DNA from 2 places in the Paenibacillus sp. FSL K6-0276 genome. Region 1 is predicted to be linked to the other one. Evidence: riboswitches for the same ligand, from Rfam matches in the RefSeq annotation. Region 1 holds a riboswitch; the other holds the start of a gene.
What was found. A riboswitch is a leader RNA that binds a small molecule or an ion and turns the genes downstream of it on or off. The one in region 1 is predicted to bind glycine.
Positions count from the first base shown of each region.

Region 2: it holds a riboswitch for glycine, as region 1 does, so the genes downstream of both, gcvT (glycine cleavage system aminomethyltransferase GcvT) here and MHH52_RS28305 (amino acid permease) in region 1, are expected to answer to the same signal.

Region 1 covers NZ_CP150276.1:5,997,432-6,002,931, reverse strand. The annotation lists gene MHH52_RS28320 (IS1182 family transposase) at 489-1,940, shown strand; gene MHH52_RS28315 (alpha/beta hydrolase) at 2,099-2,944, opposite strand; gene adhP (alcohol dehydrogenase AdhP) at 3,138-4,154, opposite strand; glycine riboswitch at 4,395-4,475, shown strand; gene MHH52_RS28305 (amino acid permease) at 4,610-5,500, shown strand, end outside.
Region 2 covers NZ_CP150276.1:5,609,681-5,615,180, reverse strand. The annotation lists gene gcvPA (aminomethyl-transferring glycine dehydrogenase subunit GcvPA) at 1-550, opposite strand, end outside; gene gcvT (glycine cleavage system aminomethyltransferase GcvT) at 550-1,671, opposite strand; glycine riboswitch at 1,856-1,954, opposite strand; gene gcvH (glycine cleavage system protein GcvH) at 2,134-2,526, shown strand; gene MHH52_RS26530 (IS110 family transposase) at 2,773-3,888, shown strand; gene MHH52_RS26525 (flagellar motor protein MotB) at 4,452-5,282, opposite strand; gene MHH52_RS26520 (flagellar motor protein) at 5,279-5,500, opposite strand, start outside.

The sequences.
Region 1 (5,500 bases):
GCGTCAAAGCCCCAATTTCGCTCTATAAATGTTAAGATGAGCCGTATCATAAGTAGGGCGGAGTTTTCGCCTTTAGATACAATGGTAAAACTCATTTGGGAGAAACCAAAGGGGCAGGAAATAAAAAAACACTAAGAATCAAGAGGCCACTGAAAAAGTCCAGTTACTAATTTAACTTAAGGCTATACATTTAAGGAGTAGGTTTAACTACGGGGAATATTTGGACTACCGGCCGCTGTTGTCTCCAGATTTCTTGATTAAATCGCTATTTGCGGTTGAAATCCGGAGACAAAGGCGGTCGCTATCGCTCCTCCAGTTCCAAATTTCCCCTTCGCTACACCCCTCTAATGTTTTTAAGTTCAAGTTATAAAGGCGCCTTTTAGAGGCCCATGAAAACTCCATTCCAGGACACCCATCCTCGATCTTTTCGAGGATGGGTGTCCTGTTTTGCTGTATAATGATTGTATTAATTTCAGGTGGTGACTCGGATGATTTCAAACCAACAATCCCTTAACCTCAGTCCATTTATGGCGATTTACGATATCGTCGTACCTAAAGATAATATGCTACGACAAATAAATGACCTCGTAGATTTTTCTTTTGTTCATGAAGAATTACAGAATAAATATTGCCTAGATAATGGTCGCAATGCCGTGCCTCCTATTCGTATGTTCAAGTATTTATTACTAAAATCGATTTTCGATTTATCCGATGTGGATGTCGTAGAACGTTCTAAATATGACATGTCGCTCAAATACTTCTTAGATATGGCGCCTGAAGACGATGTCATCAACCCTAGTTCACTCACGAAGTTTCGTAAACTTCGGTTGAAAGATGTGAACCTGCTCGACATGCTGATTCAAAAAACGGTGGAAATTGCATTGGAAAAAGAAATCATTAAAAGCCGCGCAATTATTGTGGATGCTACCCACACGAAATCACGATTCAATCAGCAATCACCCAAAGAAATATTGATGGAGAAGTCTAAGCTGTTGCGCAAGGCCGTTTATCAAATCAATGAAAACATGAAAGATAAATTCCCGCCAAAAACAACGACAAACGAATTAGTGGATGAACTGGACTATTGCCAAAAAGTAATTGACGCCGTGGAAAAAGAAGAAAGTATCCGCGAATATCCAAAGGTAAAGGAAAAGTTGAACTACTTAAAGGAAATCGTAGAAGATCACGTGGAGCACCTTCAATTTTCTAATGATCCAGATGCACGTGTGGGTCACAAAACAGCCGACTCTTCTTTTTTTGGCTATAAAACACATATTGCAATGAATGAAGAACGTATTATTACAGCTGCAGTAATTACAACAGGTGAAAAAAGTGATGGAAAACAACTTCAATCCTTGATTACTAAAAGTCGTAAAACGGGTATGGAAATCGATACGATCATTGGAGATACAGCCTATTCTGAGAAAGAGAATATCCAATATGCCCATGAAAATGGATTGCAATTAGTATCCAAATTACACCCATTAATTACGCAAGGAAAACGTAAAAAAGAAAATGAATTTGAGTTTAATAAAGATGCAGGAATGTACGTTTGTAAAGCCGGACAGATGGCAACTCGCAGGGCACGTACGGGGACAAAAAATGTAGGAGCAAATCAAGTAGATACCTATTACTTTGATATCGATAAGTGTAAGCAATGCCCCTTAAAAGAAGGTTGTTATAAAGAAGGAGCAAAATCGAAAACCTATTCAATCAGTATCAAATCAACGGAGCATAGCGAGCAGCACGCGTTCCAAGAAGGAGAATATTTCAAAGAAAAGTCAAAAGAGCGCTATAAAATTGAAGCGAAGAATAGTGAATTAAAACACCGACATGGGTATGATGTGGCAACTTCCTCAGGTCTTGTTGGCATGCACATGCAAGGGGCAATGGCCATATTCGCTGTCAATCTCAAACGAATATTGACGTTAATAAAGTAAAAAACATGAAGAAATCATAAAATAAAGGCGAAATCTTACTCGGAATGGAGTGAAATTTCGCCTTTATCTATTTAGGTACATTTTACAGATTCTTAAAGCATACGTTTTTCAGTGCCCTCGGAATCAACTTAGTGTTTTTCGTTATACAAAGGAAAACCTCAATTGCCCTCAAGAATCCACTTGCTTAGCTCTTTGTCAAAGGTTCGAGGTTCTTCAAACATCGGATTGTGACCCTCAAAGATCACTTTTTTCACGTGCTCATAGGTTTCATCAACAGAATTCCAAAGTGAAACAGGCGCTACCAAATAATCATACCTGCCTAAACCGATAAATACTGGTTTGTTGAAGTTAGCGAGCGATTGTATAAGATTCAATTCTCCGAATGCTTCTCCCCACAGATGATCGATAATTGGCATATTCGTATATACATCTTCCCACATGTAAGCTGCGTCAAATGTATAGTCATAAAAGCTTTGGGCTCCCATCCGAATACACATGTGAACGAATCGTCGTTCAGGATCTTTCTGAATGTCACTTTCTAACAAAGCAATATCCATCTCGAACTGTCTTTTTCTCTCTGGACTCGCTGTCTCATTAAAAAATGAAAAACTTTGACGCTGTCTTTCCTCGCTATTTGTAGGTGCCGAATTCAATAAGGCAACTTTTTGGACATGGTAGGGATATTTTTTAGCATATTCCAAAGCCATGAAAGCATGTCCTGAATGCCCTAATAGGATGAAATTTGTTAAGTTAAGATCCTGCCTTGCTGTCTCTATATCATCTAATACTTTGTCTAATCTATAATCTTCGGATTGCAGAGTTCGGGGCGGCTTCACAAATCCTCTATGATCAAGGAAAATAAACTGGAATGTATCATATAAATCTTCTGAGAATAGTTGAGGATAATAAACACTGCTGCCTATCACCAAAATAGGTTTCCCAGTTCCTTTTACACTATAATTCAGTTCAAATCCATCGCTATTTATAGTTTGGTATTTATTCATTGTCATCGTCCCTTTTTCATTTTTATTTTACACATCACTCCTTCCTTTCACGGATTCCATTACATTCTCCATGGAACGTTCTAACATTCCGATCACCTCAAATTTTGTGGCTTGTAATAAATATTATGGTAGCATACTTTTTATTGTTAATCGATTGCAGTGTTTAGACAAAATCAAGCGGTAAAATACTTGATCAATTCGTCATGTCAAGGACGATTCGACCATTGATTTTTCCTTCTAACATAAGATCGTAAATCTCATTAATATCTTCTAATTTACGTGTCTCAATAATGGTTTTTATTTTTCCTTCCGCAGCGAATTGTAATGTTTCTTGCAAATCTTTGCGAGTGCCGACAATTGAACCGACTACCTTTGTACCGTTTAATACCGTATCAAAGATCGGGACATCCATGGATTCAGGAGGCAGCCCAACCATGACGCAGGTACCACCGCGACGAATGGCTCGATAGGCTTGGTCGAATGCTTTTTTTGCAACCGCTGTACAAACGACACCATGCACTCCGCCGATTTCTTTTTGAATCCAGTCTGCTGCATCTTCTTTTAATGCGTTTACGGTTTTGTCTGCACCAAGTTGTTTCGCAAGCTCCATCTTTTCGTCCGACGTGTCGATGGCCACTACGTTCATTCCCATTACTTTTGCATATTGTACGCCAAGATGACCCAATCCTCCGATGCCGAAAATGGCTACCCACTCACCTGGCTTTACACCCGATACTTTCAAAGCTTTATAGGTCGTAACGCCAGCGCAAAATAAAGGTGCCGCTTCGATGAAGGTTAGATTATCAGGAACTTTCACTACATAATCGGCAGCCGCCACACAATATTCTGCATATCCGCCATCTACGGAATATCCGGAATTTTGCTGATCCAGACAAAGAGTCTCTCTTCCTGTAAGACAATACTCACAATGACCGCAGGCTGAATACAGCCACGGAACTCCTACTCGGTCTCCTACCTTTAAGTGTGTAACTCCTTCACCTATTTCTTCAATAATCCCGACGCCTTCATGTCCGGGAATAAGAGGGAGTTTCGGTTTGACAGGCCAATCGCCATGAGCAGCATGCAAATCAGTATGACACACTCCGCACGCCTGAATGTGGACAAGGATTTCTTTGTGTCCGGGTTTTGGTTTAGGTACGTCTTGTAGCTCTAACTTTTCTTTAAATTTCTTTACTACAGCGGCTTTCATCAGCATACTCCTTTAGTTTTTTGCTTTTCAGAAAGTAGTATGTTCATGAAGCTTACTTTAAATTCTTGTGGAGGAAGAAGGTGTGAGAAGCCCGTCCCATAAAATACAAAGAGACTTTTATCACTGATTAACACTCACATCGCAAGTAATATGTTAGAATATCAGAACAGTTTTACTGCGTTACCGCTTTATCAACTTCATAATTCACGAGCTATGATAGCTAAGGATTACACTTTAGCAGGAGCAGCTTCTGGAGAGACTGCGGAAATTCCGCGGCGCCGAAGGGTTCACAATCTCAGGCAAAAGGACAGAAGAGTACTGAATATGTATTTGTCATGCTGATCGCCATCAGCAGGGCAAATATTATTTGATATTCTTACGATCTGGGAGATTGGATGACATCCAATCTCTCTTTTTTTATTCCAATATATTGTACTCACAAGGGGGAACTAGGTATGGCACAACCAGAATTAAAGAGAGAGCTGGCCAATCGGCATGTTCAACTTATCGCCATTGGCGGCACCATTGGTACAGGATTATTCTTGGGATCAGGCAAGGCGATAGAGAAGGCAGGCCCATCCATCATGATCACGTATTTAATCGTGGGTATTGCTGTGTTTTTTGTGATGAGAGCACTGGGAGAACTCCTATTATCTAAAGCGGGATATCAATCGTTTACGGATATTGCTGAAGACTACCTTGGATCACGGATCGCATTCATCACCGGTTGGACCTATTGGTTTTGCTGGATCATGACGGCTATGGCTGATGTCATTGCTGTTGGCGTATATGTACAGTATTGGTTTGATATCCCACAATGGGTTCCAGCCATCGCCTGTCTAGTCGTGTTATTAGGACTTAATCTATTAACTGTAAAGAGCTTTGGAGAACTCGAATTTTGGTTTGCTTTAATTAAAGTAATCACGATTCTCGCCTTAATTGGCCTTGGGGTCATTTTACTGATCATAGGGTTTAAGACGGATGCAGGATCGGTGACGATACGCAACCTCTGGGAGCATGGGGGATTTTTTCCGAACGGCATATCAGGATTCTTATTTTCTTTTCAAATGGTTGTATTTGCTTATGTCGGTGTGGAATTGGTGGGTGTGTCGGCAGCGGAAACAGCGGATCCGGAGAAAAATATCCCTTCAGCGATTAATAAAATTCCTTTAAGGATTCTATTTTTCTATGTCGGTGCGCTTTTCGTCCTGCTATGCATTAACCCTTGGACGGAGCTCAGTCCGGCAGAGAGTCCTTTTGTAAAAACCTTTAGTTTAGTAGGGATTCCAATTGCCGCAGGGATTATTAATTTTGTTGTACTAACCTCAGCTGCTTCCGCTTGTAAT
Region 2 (5,500 bases), 390 kb from region 1:
CCACATCAAGACCCCAAGCATTAGCCGATGTGCGCAGTACTTGGCGGGCTTCAGGATGAACGGTGCGGGAGACAATTAATTTTTTGCGTTTGGTAGCACCAGCTGCGAGGACCGCTGCTTCGGATAAAGCTGTAGCGCCATCATACATACTGGCATTGGCTACTTTCATACCGGTTAGTTCGCAAATGTAAGATTGGAATTCGAAGATCGCTTGCAGTTCGCCTTGGCTGATCTCTGGTTGATAAGGAGTGTAGGCAGTGTAGAATTCAGAACGGGAAATGACATGGTTGATCACCACAGGGATGTGATGGTCGTATAATCCGGCGCCGAGGAAACTGGTATGAGAATCAAAGTCGGCATTTCGGTCAGCCAGACCTTTCATGTGGCGTAGCAGGGCGTATTCATCGAGTGGTTCAGACATCGGCATAGTGCCTTGATAACGGACTGCTTCAGGAATATCGGAGAACAGCTCATCTATGGACTGAATCCCGACAGCTTCCATCATCTCTACGCGGTCCTGTGCTGTCATGGGCAGATAACGGTGCTTCATTAAGGTTTCACTCCTTGGCTTTTTTTATAAAAAGGGGCCTTAATCACGACAGCCTTAAGCTGCTTGCCGCGTATCTCTACGAAAACCTCTGTGCCTATTTCACTGTAAGTTGTATCAAGCAATGCCAATCCCAGGTTACGCTTTAGCGTTGGAGATTGTGTTCCTGTTGTGACCTCTCCGATTTTAACGCCGCCTACATAGACTGGGTAATGGGAGCGCGGAATGCCTCGATCAATCATTTCTAGGCCGACAAGGCGGCGGGGAAGACCGGCTTCTTTTTGTTGTATCAGCGCATCACGTCCGATAAAATCTGCTTTGTCCAGCTTCACGAAGAACTGAACTCCTGCTTCTAGGGGAGTGATGTCAGCTGACAGCTCCTGACCGTACAGTGGCAATTTTGCTTCAAAACGCAGTGTATCACGTGCGCCAAGTCCAGCAGGCGTTAATCCGTGTGGAGAACCAGCTGCGAGTAGACCGTTCCATAACGATTCTGCCCCATCCAGCGGAGCGTAGATTTCAAAGCCATCTTCGCCGGTATAACCCGTACGGGAGATCAGTACTTCTACACCGCAAACGGTAGCGCGCTCGATGAAATGGAAAGGCTTAAGTGCATCGATAGGAGCATCGGTGACTTCGGCAAGAATGGTCTCCGCCAGCGGACCTTGCAAGGCGAGCAAAAGCGTCTCGTCAGAGACATTAGTGAGCGTGACTTCACCGAATTCAGAGGTCAGATGCTCTTGCAGCCACTGGAAGTCTTTGTCGATGTTGGAGGCATTTACGACGAGCATATAACGTCCTTCGCTTAGTCGATATACGAGTAAATCGTCAACGACCCCGCCGTTTGGATAACAGAGCAGCGTATATTGTGCTGCACCGTCTGTGAGGCGGGTGACATCGTTAGTCGTCATCTTTTGCAAAAAGGTTTCTGCACCGCTCCCGATCACCATGATTTCACCCATATGCGATACATCGAACAGTCCAGCCTGCTGGCGAACGGCTTCATGCTCTTTCACTATACCTGTAAACTGTACCGGCAGCTCCCAGCCGCCGAAATCAATGCACCTGGACTCCGTATAAGCGGAATAGAGATCATAAAAAGGCGTTCTTTTCAAAGTATCCATGTCGTCACTCCCCTTGTCTGATTACATACAAAAAAGGACAGGCGGAAGCAATCATGCATAAATGCACAAATTGCTTTCCGCTCTGTCCTTTGTACCTGAGAGTTACCCTGCCGTAACTAACCTGCAAGTTTCCCCGTTGGTGACCTGACGCACTCAGCCTTGCGTCTGATGCTCTCCAGAGATGCGTCCGGCAAAGGTCCTTTTGCCTGAGAGATTCACCCCTGTTAGGGCTTACTCCTTCGGCGCCGTCTTCAAGTGAGACAGTCTCTCCCTATGCCATCATTCGCAACTGTATTTGTTTCTTATGTCTCCATTAAACGGGTATAGGGAGACGCTGTCAACAAGAAAAAGTCAAAAAAACGACAAATTTATTTTTCCTCTTAGTAACATTGACATTGTGAACCGAGATCACTTAGGCTATAACTAAATTTAGAACTCCAATTTGGAAATGAGGCGACTTGAATGAGTGAAGTTTTAGATAACCTTCTTTACAGCGAAGAACATGAGTGGGCACAGCAAGTGGAAGGACGTGTAGTACGTGTTGGGATTACGGATCATGCTCAGCATTTGTTAGGCGATATCGTATTTGTGGAATTTCCAGAAGTAGGCTCAGCCATTTCAGCTGGCGACAGCGTTGGTAGTATCGAATCCGTTAAGACGGTATCGGAATTGTATTCACCCGTCTCTGGGAAGGTTACCAGGATTAATGACGGTTTAGAAGCTAGTCCAGAGCTAATCAACGATAAGCCGTATGGTGAGGGATGGATTTTTGAAATTGAAGTTGACGGAGAGTATGCTGATGCTATAAAAGGTCTGCTAGATGCAGCCGGTTATAGTGCGTTGGTAGGAGAATAATTGGGGATACCCTCGAAATAATAATTCATCTCGTGTGATATTTGTAGCAGCAAGTTTCTGTTTTTGGAGACTTGCTGTTTGTTTTTTTTTGTGTTGATAACGGTGGGGATTTTTGCGTTAAATCTAATCTAATGCTTATGAAATTAGTTATGATGAACGAAAGGCAGCCCCTGTTCGCACACCGTAAGTTAAAATGGAAGTTGAAGGACAACCATTTCAGAGCTAAATGCGAAAGGAGCTGTTACTATGAAGAATACCATAAAATACATAGGTTTGGATGTGTCAAAAGAAAAAATTGCGGTGGCAATTGCAGACGAAGGTCGAGAACCAGCACGATATTATGGAGCCATTCCCCATACCCCGGATGCAGTGGCTCGAATGATTCGCAAACTCAAAGGTTCAGGGATTACGCTAGAGGTCTGCTATGAAGCCGGGCCTACCGGATACGACTTATATCGCTGGCTGACGAAGATGGGGATTTCCTGCGTGGTGATCGCACCTTCGCGTATTCCACAGCGCCCCGGCGATGCCATAAAAACCGATCGACGGGATGCAGAAAAACTGGCTCAGCTTCACCGAGCAGGAGAATTGACCGCGATCTATGTGCCGACTCCAGAACTCGAAGCCTTACGAGATCTCATTCGTGCGCGAGAAGATGCTAGGGAAGATCTACATCGTGCCCGGCAACGGCTCATTCATTTTCTGTTGCGCCACCAAATTCACACACCAGAAGGTATGAAAAAACGCTGGACCAAAAGGTACCGGGAATGGCTGTCCATGCTGAAGTTTAATTATGCCGCTCAAGAACGGGTTTTCACCGAATACCTGCAACAGCTTCGGGAAGTGGAGGAGCGAATCAAGCGACTTGAATCCGCAATGCGAGAAGAAGCACAGATCTGTCCGTACGCACCTGTCATTCAAGCGTTGCAAGGTCTGCGGGGAATCGCTCTGCTGACGGCTATGACATTAGTTGTCGAGATTGGGAATTTTGAGCGTTTTAGTTCACCGGCTCAGCTCATGAGTTACCTAGGACTAGTGCCACGGGAGTATTCATCGGGAGCAAGTACTAAAAGAGGTCGTCTTACAAAAGTTGGGAATTCAGGAGTGCGGCGTGCACTGGTGGAGTCTGCATGGAGTTACCGTCACCGTCCTGCTGTTAAGGGAGATTTAGCAGTGCGCCTGGAGGGGCAGAGTGCTCATGTCCATGAAACGTCGTGGAAAGCCCAAGAACGGTTACACAGTAAGTATCTAAAGTTAGTCAGACGTGGGAAACACCGAAATTTAGCCATGGCTGCGGTAGGTCGTGAGTTAGTTGGATTCATCTGGTCGATTGCGGTAGATGCAGAACAAAGAATGGCATAATCCGAATAGGAAAACGTAAAAATATCCTGAGAGATTTGAATCCTTGGGGCATGGAGACAAAGAGAAAGGTTCGAGGAGAATCCGTGAATTCCCTGTGCACAGGATCCATGATCTGACGTGCGAAATTAGTTTGCGGAAGCTCCTTCGACGTAGGCATAATATGTGGTAACCAACCCACGGATAGCAGATTGCCAGCCGACGACTCGCATTTTGTCTCTGTGCCCAAGGGATTGAAAACCCTTTGGTTTAAAGGGGAATTGACTAATTCGTTCATAGCAGGGAAAACCTCCCTCATCTTAGACGATCATAGCTCGAAATCAAGGGTTTTAGGGAAAACCTCCCTATAAATTTCGGGAAAATCGCTATTTCTCACTAAATAAGGTATTAATCAGGGAGGGATTCCCTAATTCTGCGACTAGATACGATAATAGGCAGATAATCAGGGAGTATTTCCGTAATTACTAGCATAGGGCCTATTTTGGTAATGTTGCTAAGCAGTACAAAAGATACCCAACATCCTCATAGGCTTAAGCTAACGGACTTAGCTCTGAGCACAACTATATTTATTCTCCCTCTTGAAGCTGCCGAAGCACAATGATCTCTACACGGCGGTTCTTCTGCTGACCTGCTGCCGATGTATTATCCGCGGTGGGCTGGGTATCAGCATAACCTGCATATTGAAAATTGTCGGGGTTCAATCCTTCACGATCTAAGAAAAAGCGCAGCACAGACAGAGCCCGAGCACCAGACAGCTCCCAATTGTCGTTATAGTGAGAAGCCGAAGATACTGGGGTATTGTCGGTGTGTCCTTCAATGCTAATCTTTGCGCCAATATCGCTGAATAATCCAGACAACTGCTGAAGAGCAGGAAGGGCTGGTGATTTCAGGTCTGCCTTACCTATATCGAAGAGAAAACGGTCACTGAGTGTGATTTCTATCCCCTGCGGTTTGTCGGCAACAAAAATTTGTTCTTCGAGATTATTTTCCTCCACATAGTGGGTGATCACACCCATTAATTCAGAAAGTTTCGCTTCTTGTTCCCGAAAAGCCAGCTCACGTGTCGAAGGTGTTTCATTAACGGTTTTATCGTCAGCGTTTTGGCTTTGTTCCACTGTTGTATTTAAGTTTGTATCTGTATTTTCTGGTTTGATCACAGGGGTTTTTCCAGCATCTAAAATGCCGTCCCCACCCTCAAGGACAGTGCTGCCAGACTTAAAGGTCTCGGATAACGAGCCCGTCACAATATTATATTTGTCAGTGTCCAGGCTGCTCATCGCATACAATATAACGAAAAATATAAGTAAAAGTGTAATTAGATCAGCATAAGTAATCATCCAGCGGTCGCGGTTTTCCTGAGTCTCTACACGCCGCTTGCGCCGGTCTCTTTGTCTCATAGAAGACCTCTAGTTTCTGCGCGGTCATTCGTGTCCGTGTCTGAGATGAATGAGTTCAGTTTTTTACGCACCAGCAGGGGATGATCCCCGTTCTGCAGAGAAAGAATGCCGACGAGCAGCATTTCCATACTATGTAGCTGGCTTTGACTGCGGGATTTGATTTTGGAAGCGATGGGTAAAAATATTAAATTGGCGATGGCGACACCATACAGTGTTGC